Regions from separate parts of the Exiguobacterium sp. E17S genome, predicted to be linked through region 1. Evidence: riboswitches for the same ligand, from Rfam matches in the RefSeq annotation. Region 1 holds a riboswitch; each other region holds the start of a gene.
What was found. Region 1 has a riboswitch for S-adenosylmethionine ahead of AC3B4V_RS14725 (alpha/beta hydrolase). Riboswitches for the same ligand answer to the same signal wherever they lie in the genome.
Positions count from the first base shown of each region.

Region 2: linked by a shared signal. The riboswitch ahead of metK (methionine adenosyltransferase) and the one ahead of AC3B4V_RS14725 (alpha/beta hydrolase) in region 1 are both predicted to bind S-adenosylmethionine.
Region 3: linked by a shared signal. The riboswitch ahead of msrA (peptide-methionine (S)-S-oxide reductase MsrA) and the one ahead of AC3B4V_RS14725 (alpha/beta hydrolase) in region 1 are both predicted to bind S-adenosylmethionine.

Region 1 is NZ_JBYLRU010000006.1:62,179-72,139, forward strand. Features, by position in the region: gene murA (UDP-N-acetylglucosamine 1-carboxyvinyltransferase) at 1-1,106, shown strand, start outside; gene glpX (class II fructose-bisphosphatase) at 1,139-2,104, shown strand; gene AC3B4V_RS14695 (SDR family NAD(P)-dependent oxidoreductase) at 2,381-3,148, opposite strand; gene AC3B4V_RS14700 (C40 family peptidase) at 3,219-3,896, opposite strand; gene rho (transcription termination factor Rho) at 4,252-5,625, shown strand; gene AC3B4V_RS14710 (type B 50S ribosomal protein L31) at 5,717-5,962, shown strand; gene AC3B4V_RS14715 (DedA family protein) at 5,999-6,649, opposite strand; gene AC3B4V_RS14720 (thymidine kinase) at 6,833-7,447, shown strand; gene AC3B4V_RS14725 (alpha/beta hydrolase) at 7,520-8,278, opposite strand; SAM riboswitch class I at 8,346-8,447, opposite strand; SAM riboswitch class I at 8,697-8,800, shown strand; gene AC3B4V_RS14730 (methionine ABC transporter ATP-binding protein) at 8,887-9,915, shown strand; gene AC3B4V_RS14735 (methionine ABC transporter permease) at 9,905-9,961, shown strand, end outside.
Region 2 is NZ_JBYLRU010000001.1:1,388,768-1,398,728, forward strand. Features, by position in the region: gene mnmM (tRNA 5-(aminomethyl)-2-thiouridylate-methyltransferase MnmM) at 1-590, shown strand, start outside; gene AC3B4V_RS07180 (serine aminopeptidase domain-containing protein) at 641-1,345, opposite strand; gene AC3B4V_RS07185 (GNAT family N-acetyltransferase) at 1,424-1,912, opposite strand; gene metK (methionine adenosyltransferase) at 2,050-3,258, opposite strand; SAM riboswitch class I at 3,387-3,513, opposite strand; gene pckA (phosphoenolpyruvate carboxykinase (ATP)) at 3,748-5,316, shown strand; gene AC3B4V_RS07200 (EAL and HDOD domain-containing protein) at 5,440-6,696, opposite strand; gene AC3B4V_RS07205 (alpha/beta hydrolase family protein) at 6,871-7,626, opposite strand; gene ytkD (RNA deprotection pyrophosphohydrolase) at 7,598-8,071, opposite strand; gene AC3B4V_RS07215 (glucose-6-phosphate isomerase) at 8,244-9,593, opposite strand; gene AC3B4V_RS07220 (iron-containing alcohol dehydrogenase) at 9,707-9,961, opposite strand, start outside.
Region 3 is NZ_JBYLRU010000002.1:281,048-291,008, reverse strand. Features, by position in the region: gene AC3B4V_RS10670 (DMT family transporter) at 25-342, opposite strand; gene AC3B4V_RS10665 (DMT family transporter) at 339-668, opposite strand; gene AC3B4V_RS10660 (GNAT family N-acetyltransferase) at 938-1,492, shown strand; gene AC3B4V_RS10655 (SH3 domain-containing protein) at 1,633-3,336, shown strand; gene AC3B4V_RS10650 (C40 family peptidase) at 3,441-4,187, shown strand; gene AC3B4V_RS10645 (putative quinol monooxygenase) at 4,246-4,539, opposite strand; gene AC3B4V_RS10640 (M20 metallopeptidase family protein) at 4,617-5,795, shown strand; SAM riboswitch class I at 5,858-5,961, shown strand; gene msrA (peptide-methionine (S)-S-oxide reductase MsrA) at 6,056-6,586, shown strand; gene AC3B4V_RS10630 (DMT family transporter) at 6,662-7,144, opposite strand; gene AC3B4V_RS10625 (Crp/Fnr family transcriptional regulator) at 7,157-7,825, opposite strand; gene AC3B4V_RS10620 (DMT family transporter) at 7,841-8,269, opposite strand; gene AC3B4V_RS10615 (NAD(P)H-dependent flavin oxidoreductase) at 8,407-9,345, opposite strand; gene AC3B4V_RS10610 (gamma carbonic anhydrase family protein) at 9,437-9,961, shown strand, end outside.

The sequences.
Region 1 (9,961 bases):
GCGACGTCGCGACGATGATCGAGATTTTGGAGACGCTCGGCGCGGTCGTGACACGTCAAGGCGATATGGTGACGATTGATCCAAGCCGGGTCGAATCGATGCCGTTGACTGGTGCGGAGACGCGCAAGTTACGCGGATCGATCTACCTCATGAGCGTTCTGGCAGCCAGATTCAAACAAGGAGTCGTCGGTCTGCCTGGAGGTTATGCCATCGGACCACGACCGATCGATTTACACATCAAAGCACTAGAGCGTCTCGGTGTTTCTGTACGTAACGAGCAAGGCGTCCATTACATGCGCGTCGATCGTCTCGTCGGCAACCGGATTTACCTCGATCTTCCGTCTTTCGGAGCGACGATCAGTGCGTTACTCGTCGCTGTCTTCGCTGAAGGAACGACTGTCATCGAAAACGCTGCCTATGACCCGGAAGTCATCGACGTCAGTACGATGTTGACGAACATGGGGGCAAGCGTCAAAGGGGCAGGAACGGACGAGATTCGAATCAAGGGCGTATCGCAACTAAGTGGTTGCCGGCATACCTTGATTCCGGACCGCATGGAGGCAGGAACGTTCTTGACGATGGGGGCGGCACTTGGACGCGTCACCGTCGATAACGTCATTCCGCTTCATCTCGAGAGCGTCATCCAAAAACTCGAACGGTACGGTGCGTTGATTGAAGTAACGGATGATTCCGTCACGGCGACGTTTCAGGAGGCGAAGCCGGTCGATATTCGTGTTTTCCACTACGGTGGATTCCCGAGCGACTTACAGCCTGTCATCTCGGCAGCGTTGTTGCAAGCGAAGGGAGCGAGTATCGTCGTCGATAAGTTGTACCCGCAACGTTTCCGGCACGTGCAGGAGTTACGACGCTTGAATGCTCGAATCACGCATGAAGACGCCTCAATCATCATTCGTGGTGGAGAAACCTTACTTGGTACGGAAATCGAGGCACCGGACCCACGCGGTGGCGCAGCACTTGTCTTGGCGGGACTTCTCGCTTCAGGGGAGACGACGTTGCACCACGCAGAAGTGCTTGACCAGAGTTACGAACGATTTGATCAGAAGTTGAAGGAACTGGGCGCCCTCGTATGGCGTGAAACGATTTGACCGATTTGTAACAAGGGAGAGGGGACATACACATGGAGAGAAGTCTATCAATGGAACTTGTACGCGTCACGGAGGCAGCAGCGCTTGCCTCTGCGCGTTGGATGGGAAAAGGATTGAAGAACGAAGCGGATGATGCGGCAACAAGCGCTATGCGTGACGTCTTCGATACGATTCCGATGAAAGGAACCGTCGTCATCGGGGAAGGCGAGATGGATGAAGCACCGATGCTTTACATTGGAGAAAAGCTAGGAAATGGGTATGGACCACGACTCGACGTCGCTGTCGATCCGCTTGAAGGAACGAACATCGTCGCAAAAGGAACATGGGGCGCGCTTGCTGTCCTCGCGGTCGCGGATGCAGGAGATTTACTCCATGCACCGGACATGTACATGGATAAGATCGCAGTTGGTCCGGAAGCGGCAGGACACATCAGTCTGGATGCGACGATCGAAGAAAACATCGCGGCCGTCGCGAAGGCGAAAAACAAGGAAATCGAAGACGTCGTCGTCTCGATCCTGGATCGGGAACGTCACGAAGAGATCATTCAACGGATTCGGGCAACAGGGGCACGGATTCGCTTGATCGGTGACGGTGACGTTGCTGGTGCGATCAACACGGCGTTCCCGCATACAGGGATTGATATCTTGCTCGGTTCAGGTGGAGCACCGGAAGGCGTTCTTGCTGCCGTTGCCTTGAAATGTCTCGGTGGTGAGCTCCAAGGACGTTTGTTACCGGCAGACGAGGCTGAGATTGAGCGTTGCAAGAAGATGGGCATTGAGGATCCGTCGAAGATCCTCATGATGGATGATCTCGTCGCAGGAGACGACTGTATCTTTGCTGCGACAGGCGTCACGGACAGCGAATTGATGAAAGGTGTCCAGTTCACGGCGCAAGGCGGTCAGACGCACTCTGTCGTCATGCGTGCGAAATCAGGAACGGTTCGTTTTGTCGAGGGTATCCACTCGTTCAAGAAGAAACCTAAGCTTGTCATTAAGTAAAACAGGACGACTCCTCAAACAGGACGTCTGAATCCACATAAAAAGAGTTGGCGTTGCGGATGATTTCCGGAATGCCAACTCTTTTTTGATGATGTTTAAAACTGATAACGTTCATATCCTCACTTTCCTCAGGCGGGAGGTAAGCCGCGACATCTCGCAACTTATGCGAAATGCTGGGTCTTACCTTACCCTGACGGAAACGTTGAACCCGTTTCCTTTTCCTGTAGGAGTTGAGGATGAACGTCATAAATATTGAAATAATCAACATTATAACTATCACCGCGGACGCTGGACTTCTCCTGCTTGTCGGGTGACGTACCGACGCGGTAGAAAACGGGTTGAAAAGATATACCAGGCATTGCCGAAGCCAGGCACGATGAATGTTTTCCCTTTCATATAGCCACGGTAGGCGATGCGCGCAACCGTCGGAGCATCCATGACGCCTGGTCGCAAGAACAAGCGTGATTGATCAAGATTTGCTGCCGATTCGAAGCCGGTATGGGTCGCGCCCGGACAGACGACGCTCACTTGAATCCCGTCTACTGCGAGCTCTTCTGTCAAGCCTTCCGAGAAATGAAGGACATAGGCTTTTGTCGCGTAATAGACACTCAGCCATGGTCCGCCTTCAAATGCAGCCGTTGACGCGAGATGGACGATACGTCCTTTGATTCCCTGTTCTTTCATCCGTGAGGCATAGATCTTCGTCACGTGTGTCAACGCTTCGATGTTTAAAGCAATCATCCGGGACTCGTCTTCAAACGAGGTCTCAAGGAAGGAACCGAAGACACCGATTCCAGCATTGTTGATGACGCAGTCGACCGGAATCTGTTCCGTTGCCCGAAACAGTGCCAGACGATGCGTCCGCTGCGTTAAGTCATACGGAAAGACGGTTGCCGTTCCCCCGAGTCGCTCGACATGGAACTTCGTCTCGAAGAGCGCTGTCGCATCGCGTCCGACGAGCAGGACGTGATCCCCTTGCTTGGCATGCAGATAAGCGAATTCACGACCAAGACCTCTTGAAGCACCTGTGATTAAGACATGCATCTTGTTTCCTCCTTATGAATGAGATAAAAAAAGCGATCGAGCCAATGCTCAACCGCTTTGAGATGATGAATTATAGGTAAGATCCTGCGCCGACAAGGCGTGAACCCCAGTACCCTGATTTGAAGCTTGAGTATTTAACGCCACCTGTTTCTGAGTTGACCATGCTTGACTTGCTTGTTGCGATCCCAACGTGCTGAATGCCGCTACCGTGTGAGAAGAAGACAAGATCTCCTGGTTGTACTTTTGAAACGCTGACTTTCTTAGAAGAAGAATATTGTGAAGAAGACGTACGTGGCAATGTTTTACCAGCCGCTTTCTTGTACACGTAGCTTGTGAAACCAGAGCAGTCGAATCCACGAGTCGTTGTTCCGCCCCATACATAAGGTGTACCTTTATGTTTTGCTGCTTCGTTCAGGATTTTCGTCCGTTTAGAAGAAGAGCTTGTTGATTTTTTAGCGCTAGAAGATGATTTGTATGTCTTTGTGTACTGTGAGTAGACATAGCGTGTTTTACCGCCGTATGAGATTTTTGTCCAGCTGCCTGATTTGCCTTTGTATGTAAAGACTTGACCAGCGTTGACTTTCCCGACGATGCTTGCTTTCGTAGAAGGTGCTGTCCGAACACGAAGACCGTTGTCCGTGATCTTGACTTTCGTGACTGTCGCTGCTTCAACTTTACCTGTACCCACTGATGTAAAACCTGAAACCACTAAGGCTGCCGTCGCGATCGATGCTAGAAAACGTTTCATGTTAAGAATTCCTCCGTTTAAATGTAGTGTGTTGCGTCCGTAAGTTATATGATGAAATCATTAAGTGTGTGATTAAGCAGTCTACCTTACAACTGTGTAAGAATTTTGTCTGCAGGAATATCTTAGCACGAGCACACTTGAAAACGTTTTTTCAGTTAGAAGACAAAACAGATGCTTTTGTAACATAACTGAAATAATATCCTTGAATATTACAAAGTAAGAAACGCAGAGGATTGTTAACGACGAATTCAAAAAAATATGATACCTTTAGTTCACGAATAAAATTACATACCTCCTGATGTATGTATGGAAGTATGCTGAATGCAGTTGAATTTATAAAGAATAGGTGAAGAACATGCCAACAACTGATAAAAAAGATAAACCAGAACGTTCCTATACACTGGCTCAATTGAGCCAACTGACATTAAAAGAACTCTATGAAATCGCAAAGACGAAGAATGTCCCACAATACCGGGAAGCCCGTAAACGCGAGTTGATGTTCAAGATTTTAAAAGCACAGGCTGAATCGACTGGTCTTTATTTCCTCGAAGGGGTACTCGAAGTCATCCCTGGCAACCCACAAATGCAAAACGATGGTGGCTTTGGCTTCCTTCGTCCTATCAATTATTCCCAATCCTCTGAAGATATTTATATCGCAGCATCTCAAATCCGACGCTTTAATCTACGTAATGGTGATGTCGTCACAGGTAAAGTCCGTCCACCGAAGGAAAACGAACGATTCCAAGGATTACTTAGCGTGGAAGCCGTCAACGGTGAAGCACCAGATACTGCCCGTAACCGTTTATTTTTCCCGGCACTGACACCGATCTATCCGGATCGTCTAATGCGACTTGAGACAGAACCACGCCATCTATCTGTGCGTGTCATGGATATGATCGCACCGGTTGGGTTTGGTCAACGTGGTTTGATCGTCGCACCGCCAAAAGCAGGGAAGACATCACTCCTCAAAGAAATCGCAAACTCGATTCAGGAGAATCATCCGGATGTCGAACTGATCATTCTCTTGATTGATGAGCGTCCTGAGGAAGTAACAGATATTGAGCGCTCGGTTCCAGGAGCAGACGTTGTCAGCTCGACGTTTGACGAAACACCAGACAACCACGTCCGGATTTCTGAGCTTGTCCTCGAGCGGGCGATGCGACTCGTCGAACATAAGAAGGATGTCGTCATCCTGATGGATTCGATCACGCGTCTGACACGTGCCTATAACTTAACGGTACCGCAAAGCGGTCGGACGCTCTCAGGGGGGATCGACCCGGCTGCGTTCCATAAGCCAAAACGATTCTTTGGGGCAGCGCGAAACATCGAACACGGTGGTAGTTTAACGATTCTTGCGACAGCACTCGTTGAGACAGGATCACGCATGGATGACGTCATCTATGAGGAGTTCAAAGGGACGGGCAACATGGAGTTGCATCTTGATCGTAAGCTGTCAGAGCGTCGGATCTTCCCAGCGATTGACATTCGGAAGTCCGGTACACGGAAGGAAGAACTCTTGCTTCCAAAAGAGCAACTCGATGCGCTTTGGACGATTCGCCGGACGATGAATGAGTCGAACGAGTTCGTCGATACGTTCCTGCGTAAGATTCGCGATACGAAAAATAATGAAGAATTTTTCGTTGAACTCGAGAAAGAAAAGAAGAAGACGGTCCGACGCGCACCGGCTAAACCGCGTACCGTCAAGAAGGAAACGACGACGGAAAAATAACTATTGCGACGCGTAAAAAAATCGTTTAGTATAGGAAGGTAACTTACTCTGGCTCAGCAAATGAACCAGGGCGGAAGGAGAGAAATCAACCATGAAACAAGGAATTCACCCTAACTACAACAAAGTAGTATTTATGGATTCAACGACTGAGTACAAATTCTTAAGCGGTTCTACTCGTTCTTCGAACGAAACGATCACTTGGGAAGATGGTAACGAGTACCCACTCATCCGTGTGGATGTGTCTTCAGACTCGCACCCATTCTACACAGGTCGTCAAAAGTTCAACGCGGCAGATGGTCGTGTCGATCGCTTCAACAAAAAATACGGCCGCAAGTAATCACTTGTCGGTTCTTAAAAAAACAGCCTGCCTCCATTATGGAAGCAGGCTGTTTTTGTATAGACTGAATTGTGAACGATACGCGAGATACGTCTTCAAGACGAAGGAGAAGGCGATTCCACCGGCAATCCCGATTAAATACGGCATGACTTCCGGATGTGCCAAGATATAGTCCATGACTTTGTGGAACGAGAGATGACGACCGACGAAGTAGCCGGCGCCTAAAAACACGCTGATCCAAATCAACGCACCTGTATACGCATAACTCGCAAACACGCGAAACGGCATTTTCGAGACACCTGCAAAAAAGGCAGAGAGTTGGCGGAGACCAGGTATGTAGTAACCGATGATCAAGACCGATTTCCCGTAACGACGAAATCCGGCTTCAGCGGAAAGAATATGTTTTTCTGAGATACGCATTTTCGGTCCGACGCGGTGTAATAGTGGCATACCGAGTTTTAATCCGAGTAAATAGCTGATCGTCATCCCGATACAACTGCCGGCGTAAGCAGCGAGAATCGTACCGACGAGTGGTAGATTGCCTTGATGCATCCAAAAACCGGACAGGACGAGCAGGGTCTCATCAGGAACCGGCAATCCCACGATACCACCTGCGAGAAGGACGGAGAGACCAAGGGCACCATATTGGTGCAGGATGTCATGTAAGAGATGATGAATCGGGGACACCTTCTTTCGTGAGAGTCTTCTTCTTCAGTGTACAGGAAATAGGGGACGGTTGGAATGAAAGGACAAAAATTCTAGGTAAAGAAAAAATGAATTTTGATTTCCGGAAGTCAACCCTTTTTCTCGATACCGTTTCGGGCTATACTCGTTAAAGTGACTATTTTTAGAGGACGGTGTCGGACGATGATGCATGTAATAAATCAGTACGGCTGGATCGAAGTAATTTGTGGCAGTATGTTTTCCGGGAAATCGGAAGAGTTGATTCGTCGTGTCAGACGGGCGCAGTACGGCAAACTGCCCGTTCAAGTATTCAAGCCGGCAATCGACGACCGGTACCATGAAGAGCATGTCGTCTCTCATATCGGCAACTCCGTCGTGGCGATTCCGATGGCGACGAGTCGCGATCTCTACGCAGCAGTAGCAGAGGAAACACAAATCGTTGGAATCGATGAAGTTCAATTCTTTGATGATGAGATCGTACAAGTCATCGAAGCACTTGCACAAGACGGAAAACGCGTCATTTGTGCAGGCCTTGATCAAGATTTCCGGGCAGAGCCATTTGGCAAGATGCCGGAATTACTGGCGCGCGCAGAATTCGTAACGAAGCTGCAAGCCATCTGTCTTTCATGTGGTGATCCGGCTTCCCGGACACAACGGTTGATTGATGGAAAACCAGCGAACTACGATGATCCGATCATCCTAGTTGGCGCTTCAGAATCATATGAGCCACGGTGCCGCCATTGCCATGAGGTGCCTGGAAAACCGAAGCCGCTCCAATCGGTGCAGCACCAAGAAAATTAAAAAAGACGAACCGGTCGCGGTCGTCCTTTGATGTAACAGCTATTCGCTTCTAAGTGAATAGCTGTTTTTTTATTATCCCGTTTCCTGTGAGAACCGGCTTGAGCGTTCGATAAAACGGATCGTCTCACGAACGATCAAATCCTGATCATGATCGAGGGTCGCGACGTGGTACGAGTTCAGTAAACAGTAGCTTCGTTTATCATTCGTTCCGATGTGCTGATGCAGATAATCCGAGCTCGACGGCGGGACGACGTGATCGGTCGCCGAGTAGAGAATTAATGTCGGCAGAAGGATCGATCCGAGGCGTCCTTTCGTCTCATCCATCAGACGGACGAGTTCGAACGCACAACGACTTGGAACGAGGTCATAGATGATTTCGAAAGCAGACCGTTTGATGTCCGGTGCCCCTTCTGGTAAATACTCTGGACCGTCCTCGAACGAAAGTGCTTCGTAAGAAGGAACGGAGAGTGCGGCATTGATCGTAATGATGCCGGCAAACGGAATGCCGTCAGCGGCGAGTGACAGTGCAAGCGTCGCACCCATCGATTGACCGATGACGAAGACTTGATCGCATGTTTCTTGTAAACGTTCATAGCCGTCTTGCAGGCTTTGCTTCCAACATCGAGCAGTCGATTGTTCAAACTCGCGGACGTTCGTTCCATGTCCACGTAAGCGCGGGGCATAGACGGTAAAACCTTCAGCAGCGAATGCCTCACCGACGTCTCGGACACTTTGCGGTGTTGCATTAAACCCATGACAGATTAGAATGCCGATCGATCCACCTTGAAAATAAAACGCTTCAGCACCAGTCAGTACAGGATAGTTCATCATTACTATTTTTCCTCCATTCATGAAAAAAACTCGTCGACGTCACTGCTTGGACGCCCACGAGTTTTTCACCGTATCATCCAAAGCCGCGCTTTGCTGGTCGGAGCACCTTACAGATTGCAGGTTGCCGTGAAGTCATAGAGCCAGGTCTCTCGTTCACTCTTGATAAATATCATATTGGAATTGTCGGAATAATCATTGAAACGATGGTAGCACGTTCGAAAATGACTTGTCAAATCGTTCTTGACGAATCATGATCCGTTCATTAAGCTAATTCATAACTTAATCATCCGTCGATATGCGCCAAATGGATTATTTTTGCAAAGTTGGTTGACTTTTAAAGTTTCGACCCGTAATGTAAAAATTAGTTTTACGACATAAGCAACAACGCAACAACACACATACGAATTTCATACCGCAATACTTATCCAGAGAGGTGGAGGGACTGGCCCTACGAAACCTCGGCAACAGACTCATTATGAGCACTGTGCCAATTCCATCAGACAGATGTCTGAGAGATGAGTAGAGTGGATTCTGCCACTGTGCGGATCCAGGTCTCTTCTTGTTTCTCAAGAAGGGACCTTTTTTGTTGAATGAAGGGGGAAAACGGAATGATTGCATTTCATCAAGTCAAAAAAACGTACGTCACGAAAGATCAGTCGATCGCAGCGCTTGACGGTGTCGACCTGACAATCGAAAAAGGCGAAATCTTTGGTGTCATCGGCTTTAGCGGTGCCGGAAAAAGTTCACTGCTCCGCTGTGTCAATCTATTAGAACGACCGACGTCAGGAACGGTGACGGTCGATGGAGAAGATTTAACGCAACTGTCTCCGAAAAAATTGCGCCAAGCAAAACAACGGATCGGGATGATTTTTCAGCACTTCAATCTATTGAATGCGAACACGGTCTTTACGAATGTCGCGAAACCACTCGTTCTCGCAGGCGTCAAGAAAGACGAAATTCGCCGCCGGGTGACGGAGTTACTCGAATTCGTCGATCTCGCGGACAAGGCGGATCATTATCCGGATCAATTGTCGGGTGGGCAGAAACAGCGCGTTGGTATCGCCCGGGCACTCGCGACGCAACCTTCCGTCCTCTTGTGTGACGAAGCGACGTCAGCGCTTGATCCCCAGACGACACATCATATTCTCCAGTTATTAAAACGTATCAATGCGGAGTACGGGATCACGATTCTCTTGATCACCCACGAGATGGGCGTCATTCGGGAAATTTGCGACCGCGTCGCTGTCATTGAAGCTGGGAAACTGATCGAGTCAGGAACGGTCTTTGATGTCTTTTCAAACCCGCAGACCGAGACAGCACAGAACTTCGTCCGCTCCGTCATGCACGACGAGATTCCAGCATCGATTCGCCAGTTGATCGAGTCCCGGAATGCGAATCCGATCTATAAGATTCATTTCCTCGGACATCACACCGGGCAGCCACTCTTATCGCAAGTTGCGAAACGCTTTGACGTCGATGTCAACATCTTGCACGGTAGCATCACGGAGTTGCAGGATACGCCGTTCGGCACCTTACTCGTCGAGTTGATTGGTGAGCCGACTGAAGTGAAACGAGCGTTACACTACATCAATCAGGCACAGGTGACGGTCGAGGAGGTACTTGCTCATGCTAGTTAATTACAGTGATATCTGGACAGCATTTTTGCAGACGATGACGATGGTA
Region 2 (9,961 bases), on a different contig from region 1:
GAGTCTATGCCATGTCACTTGCCCGTGTACTACCTTATACGAAACAATTACTCGAGTCCGTTATCGAACCCGGAGACTGCGTCGTCGATATGACTGCCGGAAATGGACATGATACACAGTTTTTAGCAGAACGCGTCGGTCCAGAAGGTCGAGTCCTTGCGTTCGACGTCCAGGCACAAGCCATCGAGGAATCGACTCGACGTCTCGACGAAGCCGGAATGTTAGCACGCGTCGACCTTTATCATGAAAGCCACATCCATGTCGGTGCCCGTCTTTCGGACGAACAACGTCCTGTTCGTGCCGGTGTCTTCAATCTCGGCTACCTGCCTGGAAGCGACAAATCGATCACGACGACAGGTGAAGAGACGCTCGAAGCACTCGATGCCCTCCTCCCGGTCCTCGCTCCCGGCGGTCTTGTCGTCCTCGTCGTCTATCACGGTCACCTGGAGGGAAAACGGGAACGCGACGCTGTCCTCGATTACGTCACAGCCCTTGATCAGCAAGATTATGCCGTTCTCCAGTACCGTTTCTTGAATCAACAAAATCATCCCCCGTTTATCATCGCGATCGAGAAAAAAGTACGCGGATGATGGGACACAAAAAAGTGATGCCCCTTTTTAGAGGCATCACTTTTGTTATTTCATTCTTCAACAAGCTTAAAGAACAACATTAATTTTTCTGCAAACCGTGTGTTCAACCGTTCGAAACTAAAATGCGGAAATCCGTGTAGACGTTGTAAGTAAATCTGATCGCCACCCATTTTCCGGCATACTTCAAGCGTCAACTTGACGTCTGCGAACTGATCGTCCGGTGCATAAAAACAAGCCAAGTTCACACGCGGCAGTTTTTTTCGTTCCTCGTCATGTACGACGATCTCTTCTTCGATTTCCCGGTACTGTGCATAGGTCAGTTCACCGATGCGAACGGTATCTTCCGTACTTTGACCAAACGGCAACGTACCGAGTGGCGCATCGGGCCGGAAACGATCGAACGCACTTGCAAAGACTTGTTTGACGCCTCCGAGTTGTTTTGACGGATGCCAATCAAACAACGGTGAAATGAACGCAAGGCTTGCGACCGGTAATTCATATTCTTGCAACAGACGATTGACGACGAGTGCGCCCATGCTACAGGCAACGATATGAATCGGTAGCTTGCGTTTCCCGGCTTCACGTAATGCTTCTTTTAACAGTTGACCATGCTCTTCAAACGAGATGCGACGTGGTGCGTCGACAAGTAATACTTCATACTCTCGTTCGAGTACCCGAATCAAGGCTTCACTCGGACGGGCACGCAGTTGTAACGGATAGACTAATACGATGATTCCTGTTGGTTGTTCAACCACAAACTCACCTCTTCACTTCATACTTCCTTTTTACGATACCTTATTTCAAACGCACACGAAACCGTCCCAAGACGGATTTCATGAGGCGACATGGCGAAGACGAATGACAGATTCTACTTGCCCAAAGACTTCTTCCGTCATCTCACTGAGTTCTTCAAAACCGAATGAGGTTAAGAACTGACGTGCTTTATAGTTACGTGCCTCCACGTATACTTCGAGTGGGACGGCTCCTTGTCGTTCGAGTTCACGGATCAGCCGTCGCCCGATGCCGTTTTGCTGATATTTCGGCAAGACGTACAGACGAATGATCTCCCACGTTCCCTCAACATCAACAGCATGAATGAAACCGACGATTTCCTCATCGATGATTCCGACATAAAAATACTCTCCCCGTGCTTCTTCCGCCGTCCGGATCGCACGAACGACTTCTTCTTGCGGATACGCCTCCTGCACGAAATGCGCTTTCGAACGTTCGGAATAGATTTCTGCATACGTATCCAACCAAGATGTGACGGCAATGTCATGAATACGTCCTGCATCAGCTGGAATAGCTTCGCGTATTTCCATAATCGGAACCCCCCTTTGTATTCATACGAATCGACTCATGTACTTTTACCCTCTTCTAGAAAAAACATTCGTTTCCTGCAAAGTTCCCCGTAAACAAAAAAGTCCGAAAACCCGCGTAGGGTTCTCGGACTTTTTGATTATGCGAAACGTTTTGCTTGTTCTTCAAGAACTGCTGCTTTATCTGTTTGCTCCCATGGAAGCTCAACATCTGTACGACCGAAGTGACCGTATGCAGCTGTTTGACGATAGATCGGACGACGGAGATCAAGCATGTTGATGATTCCAGCCGGACGAAGATCGAAGTTTTCAGCAACCAATTCGACGAGTTGCGCTTCAGGAAGTTTTCCTGTACCGAATGTGTCAACCGCGATTGATACTGGGTGCGCGACACCGATTGCGTACGCGAGTTGAACTTCTGCTTTATCTGCAAGACCTGCAGCAACGAGGTTCTTCGCGACGTAACGTGCTGCGTATGCAGCTGAACGGTCGACTTTTGTTGGATCTTTACCTGAGAATGCTCCACCGCCGTGGCGTGCGTATCCACCATACGTATCAACGATGATCTTACGACCCGTCAATCCAGCATCTCCTTGTGGTCCGCCGATGACGAAACGACCAGTTGGGTTGATGAAGAATTTCGTTGCTGCGTCGATGTATTCAGCCGGGATGACCGGTGTGATGACGTGTTCTTTCAAGTCAGCTTGGATTTGCTCAAGCGTGACTTCTTCTGCGTGTTGTGTCGAGATGACGATTGTATCGACACGAACCGGCTCGTTGTTCTCGTTGTATTCGACCGTGACTTGTGTTTTTCCGTCCGGACGAAGGTAGTCGAGTTGACCGTTTTTACGCACTTCTGCCAAACGGCGTGCGAGACGGTGTGAAAGCGAGATTGGAAGTGGCATGAGTTCTGGTGTTTCTTTCGTTGCGTAACCGAACATGAGACCTTGGTCTCCTGCACCGATAGCATCGATTTCTGCATCAGACATGCTACCTTCACGTGCTTCAAGCGCTTGGTCGACACCAAGAGCGATGTCTGCTGATTGCTCATCGATTGATGTCAATACAGCACACGTGTCTGCATCGAAACCGTATTTCGCGCGTGTGTAGCCAATTTCACGAATTGTCTCACGAACGACTTTTGGAATGTCGACGTAAGTTGATGTCGTGATCTCACCTGCAACGAGAACAAGACCTGTTGTGACAGAAGTTTCTGCCGCAACACGTGCGTTTGGATCCGCTGCGAGGATTGCATCAAGAATTGAATCCGAAATTTGGTCACAGATTTTATCTGGATGACCTTCAGTGACTGACTCCGACGTGAATAGTCGGCGATTAAGGTTTGTCATGTATGACCCTCCCAAAAAAGAATTTGACGGTGTACTCATTTCCCCTAGTTGAGTGGGACGGTAAAATGAAAAAAACCTTTCCAAGTCCAAAAAATGGTCAGGGAAAGGTTGTGCGTTCTTCCTTTACCCTCTTATCGTTCGAAGTGTTTACTTCGCTTCAGGAGAGCACCTTTTCCCTCATTAATATGTGAATTAATGTAGGACGGTTGCCGGGTTTCTTCGGGCCTTGTTCCCTCCACCTGCTCAGAATAAGAGTATCCGTTACGAATTACATGATATAAAGTTGTACCTACTCTGTCAAGCAAGGTTTCAAATTCTAGTCGAAACTTTTTGAAAGAGATGTTAAACTGTTAATGCTGAAAGCGTTTCCAGATAAATAGAAATCAGCACCAGAAAATGATTGCTCTCTCTTTAGTATGTCATATATAATAAATGTGTCATACTAAATTCAGTGAGCCAAAACCAACGTAGGGGAAAGGTGGGGTCAGGATGCCGATGACGGTCCTGAATATCGAAGAACTACTCAAGAAAGAGCATGTGTTCAAACAACTATCTGTTGCTGAACTTGTCGAACATGCGATTCGAAACGAAGAAGGTGTCCTTGCTGAGAACGGCGCATTATCTGTAGAAACGGGGAAATTTACAGGTCGTTCACCAAAAGATAAGTTCATCGTCCGTGATTCTTCCTGCGAGTCTCACATTGATTGGGGTCATGTCAACCAACCAATGGATGGAGACAAATTTGAACAATTGTTGCAAAAGGTTCTTCGTTACATGAACGAAGCCGATCAGCTCTACTACACAGAAGCTGCTGCTGGAGCAGATACGCACTTCACCCTTCCGGTCCGTGTGCTCACACAATACGCTTGGCATAACCTGTTTGCCAAACAACTTTTTTTACGCGAGTATCCTGAAGTGGCTGCCTTCGAACCGTTCACGGTCGTCTATGCGCCACATTTCAAAGCAGATCCTGCCGTTGACGGAACGAACTCCGAGACGTTCATCGCGATGTCGTTCGAACACCGGATCGTCTTGATCGGTGGAACGGAATACGCGGGAGAAATCAAAAAATCCATCTTTTCCGTCATGAACTATCTCTTGCCACAAGAAAATGTCCTTTCGATGCACTGCTCGGCAAACGTCGGACACGAAGGCGACGTCGCCTTGTTCTTCGGTCTATCCGGTACTGGTAAGACCACCCTGTCAGCAGACGATAGCCGTCAATTGATTGGGGACGACGAACATGGTTGGTCGCACGACGGTGTCTTCAACATCGAAGGTGGATGTTATGCAAAGACCGTTAACTTATCGCGTGAAAAAGAACCGCAAATCTTTGACGCGATCCGTTTTGGAACCGTCCTTGAAAACGTCGTGCTCGACGAAGCCCGTCATCCTGATTACGATGACACATCGTTGACGGAAAATACGCGTGCTGCTTATCCGATCACTGCAATCGATAATATCGCTGTTCCGTCACGTGCTGGTCACCCGAAGACAATCGTCTTCTTGACGGCTGATGCTTACGGTGTCTTGCCTCCGATCAGTAAATTGACGAAAGAACAAGCGATGTATCACTTCCTATCAGGATATACATCAAAACTCGCCGGAACAGAACGCGGTGTCACGGAACCGGAAGCAACATTCTCAACATGCTTCGGTTCACCGTTCCTTCCACTGATGCCTGAAAAATATGCGACGATGCTCGGCGAATTGATTGATCGTCATGGTGTCACTGTTTATCTCGTCAACACAGGCTGGACAGGTGGTGCTTACGGAACAGGTAGTCGCATGAAGCTATCGTATACACGGACGATGGTCAATGCTGCCGTCAACGGCACACTCGCAACGATTCCAACAGAAGAACATCCGATTTTCGGACTTCATATGCCACTTGAAGTTCCAGGTGTTCCAAGCGAGTTACTCAATCCGGTACGCGTCTGGTCGAATCCGGACGAATACGACACACAAGCGCGGTCACTTGCTGAGAAATTCCAACACAATTTCCTTCGCTTCGAAAGTGCGACGGATGCGATCAAGTCAGCTGGTCCACGCCTATAAAAAAGAGCCTTCGGGCTCTTTTTTTATGTTTAAAAATCGGTAAATCTCTTAAGAAATTAATTCATGATCAACAAAAAAAGAAGTGCACGTTTTTCTCGATCAAGAAAAACATGCACTTCACTTTTAGTCTAAAACAGAATCCGTTTTTTCTTGAATATGTGTTTCTTTTTGCTTGAGCCACACCTGACTTTCTGCTAGTAGCGCATAGGAACGAGTAAGCGAGACACCTAAACGTTGACTGAGTAGTTCGAACTGATCAAAATCACCGCGATCTGCACTGATTGCAAGCACTAAACAATCCCGAAACGGATGATCTTTTCCTTGTAGAACGACCTTTAGAGAATCTTCAATTGGCAGTTGGTCGATAATGTCGTCGATATCCACAGACAATAACGCATCAATGTGTGATAACAGACCGATCATATAAGCACTCTCCGGCTTTAACGTACGCGTCTCTTTCGCAAACAACTCGCAAAGTTTTGCACAATGTAAGGAAGACCGGAGTAACTCATTTGACCATTCGTAAGGACTAGCAAGCTTCATCTCGCGTAAGACAATTAACGAAATCCAGCTTTTGAGTTGCGAGAAGCCAAGTAGTGAAATGGCTTGACGAACAGAGCTGACTGTATTTCGTAATCCCATTCCTGGAGAATTAATCAGTTGCAGTACTTGAATGCTGATATACGGATTTGCTTCAATCTCATCAATGACTTCATCGTATTTTTCATCCGTATCGAGCCATTTTAGCATCTTCAGCAATACCGGCAATTGAGGAGGGACAGCTTTTCCCTTCATCAACATCGGCTTAGCGTAAAAATAGCCTTGGAACCAGTCATATCCCATCTCAAGACAACGTGTGTGATCCTCATGTGTCTCGACTCGTTCGGCAAGCATCTTAATATGGGGATAATTACGTCGGACGATATGCAGGATTGCGCTTTGCTCGCGAGGGGAAATCGCCTCGATGTCGATTTTAATTAAATCAATTAGCGCGAATAATTCTGTTCCATGTTGACGAAGTAAATCCGTTTCAAAATCATCGAGTGCTAGCGTAAAACCTGCTTCTTTCCAACTGTGCAATACAGATAACATCTCTGTATCGATATCGACTGTTTCTAAAATTTCGATGACGAACAAACTTGGATCTAAATAGTGAATCAGATCACTTTTCAAGAGATCCGCTGTAAAGTTGACGAAAAGGTTTTTACCTTCAGCGACATGCTCCACACCCATATGAACGAGTGTATTCGTTAATACATCCATTGTCGCTAGATCACCGTCGAATACATTCATTTGTTTGACGGAACGATACAGCAACTCAAATGCATCAACTGCTCCGATTCGGTCAACGATGGGTTGACGTGCAAGTAAGATATCCATCGTCCTCCATCCCCCTCTACATTACTCATATAGTTCTAATTATATCAAAATTTATTTTTCAGGAAGTTTATTGTTTTTTACAACGAATCAATATTCTTTTTTTCCCATTATGTATGTAAGTTCAATTCTTCAGATGACAAAAAAACCGATACGACATTCATCGTACCGGCTAAATCATCGATTATAGATACCAGTCTCAAACCAATTCAACACATTCCGCGTCACACGCAACTTGTCATGAATCGGAAATTGATGGGCATAGGCATAAGTCTGAAGCGTCGTCTGCTCAGGATGACGTGCAGCATAAGCGGTTGCGTGTCGTAAACGAACGTTCTCGTCGTATGCACCGTGAATCAATAATACTTCACCTTGAGGTTCGACATGGAGCGGCGAGCGAACCGCGTATTCATCAGGAACCGTGTCTGGTGTACCTCCCGTGTATCGCCGCAGCATCTTTTGCATCGTCTTCTGCTCTTCATACGTCCACGTCAACTCCGTCACCCCTGCCCAGGACACCGTTCGGGCGACTGGACGGTGATGCGCAAGGAGCAATGCCATCTGTCCACCACGTGAAAATCCAAATGCGTGAACATGCGAGACACGTTGCTGCAACCAGTCAAAGGCACTGCAGGCGTCTTCGATATCGTGATGACCGAAGTCTTCTTTTCCCGTACCGCCTAGATTCCCTCGATAGAAAGGTGCCATGACAAAAAAGCCTGCCTGTGCGAACGCGAGCAGTCGTGTCGGTCGGACCATTCCGATCGAACGCGTTCCACCACGCAAGTAGAGAATTCCCTGACCGTTCGCGACTTGCGGGAGTACGATATAGGCACCGACCCTTTCTCCGTCCGCCGTGGTATAAAACATCCGAAACGTCCGAAACGGACCTTGCCGCGGAAGTTCAAACCAATCGGCGTTCGCTAAGTACACGGAGCGTCTCCGGAAGGACACGGTCCTTCATCATAAAGCTGTATTGTCGATTCGTATCGAGACGATCAGGGAGTTCCTCGAATAGAAAAGCACCATCTGTTTCATCCACGGCAAGATGAGACGACAATGATCCGATTTGCGCGAAGTAGATGTTTTTGATGATCGTATCGCCTTTTCCGGCAACCCGATACTGCCCGACATATGAGAGGGAATCGATTTCCCCACCCGTCTCTTCCATTACTTCACGACGTGCAGCTTCTTCCGCCGTTTCCCCTGGTTCAACCTTTCCACCAGGAAATTCATAACCACGTTGCTTATGATGGGTCAGCAACCATTTTCCTTCGTACACGGCAATGACCCACACGTGCAAGGGACGATCCGAGAACGGATGGTCATCAAAACTTAATTCCACTTGATTTTGATAATAATCCAAGAATGTAATCACGTACGTGCACCTCATTTCTTCTTCTAACTTCACTTTACCTGTTTCACGGGTATTCTAAAAGTGAAAACGCTAGGATTACCTGTAAATCTGGAAAATGATAGCCTACTATCATCCGCTAAAGACAAAAAAACAGCCGATGTTCCACTAGGGAACGATCGACTGTCGTTTCATATTACTTCAAACGTGCTTCGAGTTCTGCTTTTTCTGCTTCGAATCCTGGTTTCCCAAGAAGAGCGAACATGTTTTTCTTGTACGCTTCGACGCCTGGCTGATCAAATGGGTTTACTCCGAGGAGGTAACCACTCATCGCACAAGCTTTTTCGAAGAAGTAGAACAGGAATCCGAGGTGATACGGTGTCATCTCTGGAAGTTCGACTGTCAAGTTCGGTACTTGTCCGTCCGTGTGCGCAAGCAACGTACCTTCTGCTGCTTTATCGTTGACGAATTGAATCGACTTCCCTGCAAGGAAGTTCAATCCATCGAGATCCTGAGCATCTTCTTCGATCGTCAACGCATGACGTGCTTGACCGACTTTGATGACTGTCTCGAACAAGTCACGACGACCTTCTTGGACGTATTGTCCCATCGAGTGAAGATCCGTCGAGAAGTCGACTGCTGCTGGGAAGATTCCTTTGAAGTCTTTTCCTTCTGACTCGCCGTATAATTGTTTCCACCACTCCGATACATAATGAAGTGCTGGTTCGTAGTTGACGAGAAGCTCGATCGTCTTCCCTTTCGCATAGAGCGCATTTCGTACGACCGCGTATTGATACGCTTCGTTGTCAGCTAGGTTTTCGCTCGCATAGCGCTCTTGCGCATCACGGGCACCTTGCATCAACTCTTCAATTGAAATACCAGCTGCTGCGATTGGTAATAGACCAACCGGTGTCAACACAGAGAAACGACCGCCGACATCGTCCGGAATGACGAATGTTTCATATCCTTCAGAGTCTGCGAGTGTTTTTAATGCACCACGCGCTTTATCCGTCGTTGCATAAATCCGGTGTTTTGCTTCTGCTTTACCGTATTTCTCTTCCATGAACGATTTCAAGAGACGGAACGAAATTGCTGGTTCTGTCGTCGTACCCGATTTCGAGATGATGTTGACCGATACATCTTTTCCTTCGAGGACTTCGAATAAATCGTGCAGATACGTCGATGAGATATTATGTCCTGCATAGATGATTTGTGGTGCTTTGCGCTCTTCTTTTGATAACAAGTTATGGAATGAGTGTCCGAGCATCTCGATCGCAGCACGCGCTCCGAGATATGAACCGCCGATTCCGACGACTAACAACACATCAGAATCCGACTTGATTTTTTCTGCAGACGCTTGAATACGTGCAAACTCCGCTTGATCGTAGTTCGTCGGAAGATCCACCCATCCTAAGAAATCACTTCCTGCGCCTGTTCCTGCATGAATCGCATGGTGAAGCGTCTTTACCGTTTCCGCCATATGATCTACTTCATGTTGACCTACGAATTGTAGGGCTTTCGAATAATCAAAACGTACTGTTGACATGCCATCGTCCTCCTTATTCATTCGCAACGAAATGCGACCTTCCTTTTCATTAAAACGCAAGAAGGAAGGTCGTTCAAGTCTTTTGTGAAATGAGTAGCAAATGTTACAGATTGTTATAGGGCAGCTGTCACGATTTGACGAACGTCTTCGTTTCCAAGTGATTTGAAGTTTCCGAAGTCGCCGCGTGTCATTGCTGACTTGACGATTGCGTCAACTGTATCTTCTTTGATGTCGTAATCAGCAAGACGATTCGGTGCACCGAGTGATGTCCAGAAAGCACTGATTGCGTCGATTGTCGCATGTGCTGCTTCCATCTCTGATTTACCTTCCGTATCGACGTTAAAGACGTTCTCACCGAGTGTGACGAA
Region 3 (9,961 bases), on a different contig from region 1:
GTCATCTGTTTGACATGTAAACAATCATTCGCCGACGAGTTTCAGACCAATCGTCGCACTCAAGACGAGACCGATACAAACCAGTCGCTTCCAGTCTTTTGATTCGTTATAGAGCACCATGCTGAGAATCGCACCACCCGCTGCTCCGATTCCCGTCCATACCGCGTACGCTGTTCCCATCGGTAAACCATTCATCGCAAGTGTCAAAAATAGAAAACTGAGTCCGAATCCTGTTCCCATCAACAGTAGATTCTTCGCATTCTTATTTTGATTGAACGTATTGATCAAGACGACACCAAACATCTCAAAGATTCCGGCAATGATTAAATAAATCCAACTCATGCTGATTTCTCCTCTCCACTGACTAATTTCAGACCGATGACGCCGACGAGTAAGACAGCAATCAATGCTAATTTCATCACGGAAGCGGCTTGATCGAACAAGACGATATCCGTCACGACCGTTCCTGCTGTTCCGAGACCGACGAAAACAGCATAGACCGTTCCGACTGGTAAATGGTTACTCGCTTTAATGAGCACGGTAAAGCTAACGATGATACAGACGATCGTTGCAGCCCACTCAAGTGGTGTTGCCGCATGTTTTAATCCGATGACCCAGCCCACTTCAAAACACGCTGCGACGATGATGCCAATCCAATACTTTGCCATAGTAATTGCCTCCTGATAGGTAAATTCAAATGAAAAAGCCCGGGAGCAAGCGAGACGATTCGCTTTACTCCCGGGCTTTTATCCCTCCGTTGCATGGACAAACGTCCATGTTCCTCCCTCGGTCCAGCCGTACGGAACCCTAGAGGATACTCCCTATTCCATTCGATACAACCACCCTAGCACGCCCTTTTTCCCGTGTCAAACAGGAATCCGTTCCCCATCTGTCAAATAGAATCAAAGTGACTTCATCTGAAAGAGGAGGATGCTGCATGCGTTATAAAATCAATGATCAACTTCGGATTCGTCGTTTTACACCAGAAGATGTAGAAGCGGTTCACGCCTATGCCTCACAACCCATCGTCAGTCAATTCCAATCATGGGGACCGAATACCGAAACGGATACGAAACAATTCCTACATGATGCGCTTGAAAGTGAACTCGAGACACCAAGACGTCGTTATGTCTTTGCCGTGACGTTTCCAAGTGACGTCGTCATCGGTGCCGGTGAACTCGTCATCACAGACGTTGATAATAAAATCGCCGAAATCGGATACGTCCTCTCGCCTGATGAATGGGGGAACGGATATGCGACGTCGATCGCCTCTTTCCTTCTCCAATTCGGTTTCGAAAAACTAGAACTACACCGCATCACGGCAACGTGTGACCCACGGAACGTCGCTTCTGAACGCGTGTTGCAAAAGGTCGGCATGACGAAGGAAGGACAGCTCCGTGAGACGGTCTATCTCGAAGACCACTGGCGCGATTCCTTGATTTACGGCATGCTCGACTGGGAATGGCAAGTGGATCACGAAGAAGATAACTAACATACGACTTCAAACGGTGTGCCAAGGCATACCGTTTTTTTATGGATAATCTCCTATTTTTTTGATTTTTATCAATTTTTAACAATCGCATGCTACACTATTCATAATGATAAATTTTAAGAATTGGAGTGAACCTCTTGATGAAAAAATGGACTGCTCATGTTGCTGGACTTGCCGCAACGTTAATGTTGAGCTCGGTTTTACCCGCACCCGCTTTCGCTGAATCGCCACCTGCTCAACCGATGGCAGAAACACAAACAGTCACCGAGACGATTGGAACGGCTTATTTGAAAGAGGATGCTGCGTTGCTACAAACGGCTGATTCCACAACGGTCATTCAACAACTACCAGCAGGAACAACATTCAAGACACTCAGCACGGACGGTGACTTTACCCGTGTCAGTTGGCAAGAAGGCGCTGCTTATGTCGCAACAAACGCGTTGACGCAAACAGCACCTGTCTTTCAAAAACAAGCAACACTGACGTCGAAAGGTCCACTCTCATTAGTTGCTTCACCATTTGATTCCACCGTCGTGACGACACTTCCCGCCTATCAGCGAATCGATACATACGGCACTTTCGACACGTTCACACGTCTGAAATGGGACGAGCAATACGTCTACGTCTCTACGACACAACTCGAGCAACTTCCGAAATTAGTTGGAACGCGTTATGCCAAACGAGCGACTTCTCTTTTCGTTGAACCGAAGACGACGAGCGCGAAGTCAGCTGTCACTCAAAATCAAGCATTCGAAACGTTCGGTACGATCGGTACTTTTACACGTGTTGCGACTAAGACGGGTTACGCCTTCGTATTGACGGCTGATTTAGCTGATGCGCAGGTCGAAAATTATCCGGAAACAGGACTGCGTTATGCCAAACGAACGACTTCTCTTTTCGTTGAACCGAAGACGACGAGCGCGAAGACAGCTGTCACTCAAAATCAAGCATTCGAAACGTTCGGTACGATCGGTACTTTTACGCGTGTTGCGACTAAGACGGGTTACGCCTTCGTATTGACGGCTGATTTAGCTGATGCGCAGGTCGTGAACCATTCGGAAACCGGGCTACGTTACGTCCAACAGCAGACGACGGTCTATGCTACTGCGACTACAAAAGGAAAAGTCGTACAATCGATTCCTGTGAATACTTCTCTTCAGACGTACGGCATCGAGGGGTCATTTACACGAATCAAACGAAACGACGAGTATGCCTATGTGTTGACGGCACATCTCGGTACGTTGAAATACTATCCGAAGACTGCACGCCTCTATGTTCAGCGCGCTACGCCAATCTATTCGGACGCCAAATCTTCAAGTCCTGTCTTGAAGCAACACCAAACGAATACGCTGCTGACGGTGTATGGCACAAGCGGTACCTATAGCCGGATCATCTTCCGTGGAGTTCATGCTTACGTCAAGACAGCTGATCTCGGTACTGGAAAAGTCTATGCATCAACCGGGACACGATACGCGAAACGCAACTTGTCCGTCTACACATCTGCTTCGACGAAGAGCAAAATTATGTATTCCGTCAAACGAGCTGACAAACTAACGGTTTACGGCACAAGCGGTAGTTACACACGCTTGAAAAAAGGATCGGTCTACGGCTACGTCAAGACGACGGATCTCGTGACGAAAAAGCCGGATCTGTATGACGTCACTGGTCAACGCTATGTGACGGAAGACGATGTCGTCATTCGTTCGCAGGCAAAACTTTCGAGCAAAAAAATCGGCACACTCAAAAAGGGACCTCGATTTCGATCTACGGAAAAAGCGGTTATTATACACGCGTCAAATATAAAAATGCCTTTGGTTTCGTCGATTCGAGTCGTATCGGACTGAACAAGCCGACGGCAAAAGCAAAAAAAGGAACGACATTTTATGTCCACCTGGACCAGACGCCACTCTTCTCTGCCGACGTTGCTTACAGTCGCCCAGCTGCCTATTTGAAGAAAGGAACAAAACTGATTGGTCTGAAATCGATTGATGATGACTTTTGGCAAGTTCGCCTGGCAAATGGTCAAACCGGTTATGTCCTCAACCCTTATATCAGCACGAGCAAACCCGATATGGGACTGACACAAAAAGCGATCGACCGGGCGAAAATCTATACGGTCAAACAGACGACGTCGTTCTTTGCGAGTCCGACAAGTCCAAAAGGCAACGGACTCGTTGAACAAGGCAAACGGGTTTATCCGCGTCATCGAGTCGGAAACTTCTATGTCATCCAGTCAGGCTGGACACCTGTTTATCTTCCTGTATCCGCTGTGACGATCACGTCCGATAAACGGGTCGTCAAAAAGAACAATACGCGTGGTGAAAAGCTGATCCAAGCAGCAGTCCAACATATCGGCACACCATACACATGGGGTTCGCAAGATGCCGTGAATGGTGGTTTTGACTGTTCCGGTTTGATTCACTACGCGACGAACAAGGCTGGAAAATACGGTGGTCGGACGAACGTTCGTGGCTACTGGTACGGTGCTTTCTTTACGAATCGCCGGACGAGTATCTCGAGTGGTAAACGCTCGGATATCGTCTTCTTCCAGAACACCTACACGGATGGTCCATCGCATATCGGAATCATGCTCGATAGCGAACACTTCATCCATGCGGGCGGTTCACAGCTCCAAATCAATTCGATTTATGAACCGCGTTGGCAAGAGCATTTCCTCGGATTTAAATCGATGTAAGACAAAAAAAGACGAAGCCGTCGAATTCGACGGCTTCGTCTCTTCTTATCGCAACACGTCAGAATGTCATCTCGACGTATTTCGTTACTTGTCGATCCATCAAGTATAACTCGATCTGTTCACGGTATGCTTTATAATGATCGGATGCGATATGCGCTTCAAGCGCCTCTTCGTCCCGATACACTTCATACAGCATGAATTGATGCTCATCCTCGATCGATTGGTGCAAGGAATAACGTAAGCATCCTTCTTCTTTTTGTGAGGCATGATAGACCGTTTGTAGAATCGGGAAAACTTGATCCGCGAGTCCTGCTTTGATTGTAAGTACAGCGTTGACGACGATTTCTCCCATGTTTCATTATCCCCTTTCGTGATTACCTGTATCTGTACCCATTTTCACGAAAAGACACACGTCAAAGGAGCTTGAAGATGCAAACTCAACTTTTTGAAGCACTTGAACAATTTGAACCCACGATGATCGCGTTACGTCGTGATTTCCACCGGCATCCGGAACTGTCCTTCCAAGAAGTCCGCACACCAGAACAGATTGCTGCCTTTTACACAGAACGAGGCATTCCTCATCAAACAGCCGTTGGAGGTCGTGGGGTCGTCGCGACGATTGAAGGTAAACAACCTGGTCCGACGATTGCTGTCCGCGCAGATTTTGACGCATTACCACTTCAGGAAGAGACAACGCTTGCTTTCCGGTCGATCCATCCTGGTATCATGCATGCTTGCGGGCATGATGGTCACACGGCAATGGTGATGGCCCTGGCTGCTACGCTCTATCCGTTGCGTGATCAATTGCAAGGAACGATTCGAATCATTCACCAGCATGGTGAAGAGGTCTTTCCCGGTGGAGCGATTCAAATGATTGAAGCCGGTGTCCTCGAAGGTGTCGATGCGATTTTTGCGACACATCTCGAAAATGATTTACCGGTTGGTACGATTGGGTTTCGGGAAGGACATACATTATGTGCGATCGACGAATTCGAAATCATCGTCCACGGTCAAGGCGGGCATGCCCAAGCACCACATAAAACAAAAGATGCGCTCGTCGCTGGAGCGCAGCTCGTCTGCAACTTACAGCATCTCGTCAGTCGACGGATCGATCCGTTTGAGCCTGCTGTTCTTGCAATTGGTTCTTTCCATGCGGGAACGGCTCCGAACATCGTCACGGGTGAAGCACGCATCGTCGGTGAAATTCGGACGTTCAATGAGACATTGCGGCATCAGCTCCGGCAAGAAGTCGATCTTGTCGCCAAAACGACATGTGCCGGCATCGGTGCTACCTATTCAATCGACTTCACGACTGGTTATCCAGCACTCTGGAATCATCCGGACGAGACAAAACTTGTTCAGGAAGCCGCTTCTTTCTTACCGGAAGCATCCGTCCGGGCACTCACACCAATGATGGCTGCGGATGACTTCGCGCATTATCTAACACATGTCCCGGGAAGTTATTTCTTTACTGGCTCCGGATATACGGACGGTCGCGTCAACTATCCACAGCATCATCCGCAGTACGAAATCAACGAACAGGCGTTGTTGATTGGTGCGAAGACACTCGGAGCGACGGTTTTACGTGCCTTGAAACCTAAGGATTGACTTTATTTCTGTGTGAATGGTATCATCACAACAATGATAACGAATGACATCAACTTCATATACCCTTATCAAGAGTGGACCGAGAGATCTGGATCGATGACGTCCCAGCAACCTGCGCATAGCAAGGTGCTACGACCAGCAAAGCGAAAGCTTTGGTTGATAAAAAGCGGCGACTCCTTTTGCAACCAAGCGAAGGAGTCGTTTTCGTTTTCTCGCTGTCAGACATACAATGGGGATTTCCCACGGAGAGGAAGAGACAGATGGAAAAAGCAACATTTGCAGGTGGATGTTTTTGGTGCATGGTGACACCGTTTGAAGAATTACCAGGAATCGAGGGAATCGTATCAGGTTACATGGGCGGACACGTCGACAATCCGACATACGAGCAAGTCAAGACAGGAACGACGGGACATCTCGAAGTCGTCCAAATCACGTTTGACCCGAGCCTGTTCCCGTACGAGCGTCTGCTCGAACTCTACTGGCCACAAACGGATCCAACGGATGCAGAAGGTCAATTCCAAGATCGCGGCACGCAGTACGCACCAGCAATCTTCTATCATACGGATGCGCAGCACGAAGCAGCGATCGCTTCCCGTGACGCTCTTGCTGCAAGCAATCGTTTCAAACAACCGATCGTGACGCGGATCGATGCCGCTTCTGAATTTTATCCGGCGGAAGAGTACCATCAAGACTTCCATAAGAAAAATCCAGAACATTATAAAAAAGATCGTGCTGCCTCTGGTCGCGATGCTTTCATCGAGCAGGAATGGAAAGATACGACGACGGTTTAATTCAAAAAATGCATATAAAAAACAGGTCAGCAAACATTTGTTTGCTGACCTGTTTCATTGTTATGAAAAAATAAGTCATGAAACACGTTCTACTTGATCCGCCGCCTTCTCTTCCGGCGCGACGACTTGATACCGCTTCAAAACGAAGATCCCACATACCATGACGGCGAGACCGACGAGCTGACCGAACGATAAATCAATTTGTGGTAAACCGAACCAGCCGAACGTATCAACAGCAAGAGCAAAGCTTAACTGCGAAATCAGAACGACAGAGATGGCGACGGACGGACCAAGCAACTGAATCCCACGCATGACACAAAAAACGACGCCGACACCGACAAGTCCACCAAACCAATAGAGTGGCGATACGTTTTGAATCTGTCCGATTGTTCCACCACGAAACAGAACATACGTGACACTTGCTCCGACGAAACCGACAAAGAAGACCAGCGTCGTCGTCGCCCAAGCTCCAAACGCGTCACTCATCCGAGCATTCAATACCGTCTGTAAACTGATTAACATCCCTGCCAACACGGCACACACGATGCCTATTACCATGTTCGTTCCTCCCTACTCATAGCTGTTGCCGTTCGCCTTCTCGCGAATCCGCTCCAGATCGACGATGATGATTTTCCCGCGTCGTCGAACGAGAATCTCTTCTTCACATAATTTCGTGATGATCCGATTGAGATGGCGATAACTCGTTCCAAGCCAGTCGGCGACGTCATGTAAGTTCGACGTCCGCATCTCCTGATAAAATAAACTGTCACTGGCTTCAGAAGCGATCGACAACAAATACCCTGCAAATCGCTCTTCAACTGTATACAACACATGGTGCGACGCTGATTTCGAGTCGGCATACCACTTCGCTGTGATCGTGCGTAATAAGAATTGCAGAAAGACGTTCGTTGTATTGTGCTCGCGTAAAATCGCATACGGTACGCTCAACACCTCGACATCGGTCACTGCTTCGACCGTATTCAGCACTTCCCGTTCATTGATGAACTCAGCGTCACCGATCACTGTCAGTGGTGTCTTGAATCGTAGAATCCGTTGTTTCCCTTCTGACGAGGCAGCAGATATCTTGACCTTGCCTGCGACGATGAAGTACATCCGGTCGATCGCTGCCCCTGTCGTACAGAGGAGTTCCCCTTTTTGGAAGGTTTCTTGACGCAACCAAGCGCGCGTCTCTTCCGTCAAAATCGTATCGAGTCCATACTGTTGAATGACGGTTTCCATGTTCATTCCCTCCCTTTAGGCAAGTGAGAAAATCGCAACTCCTGCAAGCATGAGACCCACACCAACCCACTGACCACGATTTCCTTGTTTTTTTAAGACACCGAACCATCCCTTTAAATCAATCACAAACGCACATAAAATCTGTGCGACGAGTAATAAACACATTGCCCATGTCATCCCGAGTTTTTGGATTGCTGTCAGTTCCGTTACGACGACTAGCACGCCAATCAAACCGCCACTCGCATAAATCCATGGTAACTGACGGAAGCCACCGATTTTCCGATCTCGTACGAAACTGTAAATGACTAAACAACCCATCAGACCCACAAAGTGGACGATCAATACGGACAACCACGGTCCGACGCCTGTCGCAAGGCGCGCATTGAATATGCCTTGCAGGGCGATGAACAGACCGCTCATCAAAGCAAACACGACTCCTTGCACGTCATCTCCTCCTTTAATCTCTACACTAGAGTAGACCTTACTCGTGCCCTACTTGAAAAGGACAAATGTCCCATTTTCAAAAAAACATGAAAAAACCCGCTGTCCACAAGTGGCATCACGGGTCCCTCACTATATGCTCATGTCGTAAAACGAGTCGTCGTTTGTTTCAGCTGTTCCTCTGCTTCCGCCATCATGCGCGTAAACAACTCCGCAACAGTCGGCACGTCATGAATCAATCCCGCAACCAGTCCAGCGTTGACATATCCGTTCTCCTCATCGCCCTCAAGAGCGCCTGTAATATGATACGACTCATTCGTCTGATCGAGAAAAGCAGCAGGTGTCTCTACTGTGAGTCGTTCGACGTAAGGACCATCAAGGACACGTCGGACGAATCCGACGGAACGTCCGATGATGCGTGTATCGGTATCGGTCGCATCCATTAAGTGCGCCTTGTATGCCGAATGAACCTTCGCCTCTTCCGTCGCAATCAACCGTGTTCCGAGCTGTGCGCCAGCCGCACCAAGCAACAGGACAGCTGCTAGTCCACGACCGTCACCAATCCCACCTGCTGCCAGGACCGGAATGTTGACCCGATCGACGAGTTGCGGAATCAAGGTCAGCGTCGTCAGCTCGAGCGGTGAATTGATGCCTGCTGCTTCAACTCCCTCCGCTACGAGTACATCAGCACCTGCCTGTTCTGCCTTTAACGCCTGTTTGACCGAGGCGACAACCGCGATCGTTTTGATGCCAGCAGCTTGAAGTCGCGCTATGTACGGTGCCGGGTTTCCGGCCGACAAGGAGACGACCGGAATCTTTTCTGCAATCGCGAGATCAATCAGTGCTTCCGTATAAGGAGACACCCGAATCGCGATGTTCAAAGCAAATGGTTGATCCGTCAGCATTCGTGTCTCGTGAATCCGCGACGCCACTTCATCAACCGACAATGTCCCGCACCCGAGCGTACCGAGTCCTCCTGCATTCGACACCGCTGCCGTAAGCGCCGCATGACTAATGTTACCCATTCCTCCTTGAATCAAAGGATATCGAATTTTAAAGAGCTCACAAATCAGAAACATGTCTTTCCTCCGTTCTCGCCTTCACTCACATGCTATACTGACATGGAATGAATAGTAGTTCATCTTATTATAGAAACGAGGTCATTCTGTTATGAAGATTCCGTATCAATCGATTCATCCGAACGTTGCCTCCGATGTATTCCTCGCTCCTGGTGCTTATCTGATCGGAGACGTCACGATCGGTTCCGAGTCTACCGTCTGGTTCAACGCTGTCTTACGCGGTGACGAAGGACCGATTACAATTGGGAAACGCTGCAGTATTCAGGACAACGCGACGATCCATCTCTATGAAGGGGCACCCGTCGTCATTGAAGATGAAGTGACGGTCGGACATAACGCGATTTTACACGGTTGCAAAATCGGACGTCGTTCGATCGTCGGAATGGGTGCGACCGTTCTTGATCATGCAGACATCGGTGAAGAATGCATCATCGGGGCGAATACGCTAATTCCATCGGGAAAAGTTTTCCCACCCCGTTCGCTGATCATCGGCTCTCCCGGTAAAGTCGTGCGTGAACTAACAGAAGCGGATCTCGCGATGATTCAGGAGTCGATTGATTCTTACGTCGATAAAGGATATGCCTTCCGGAACATTCTCGCAGAATCAGCTGAACAG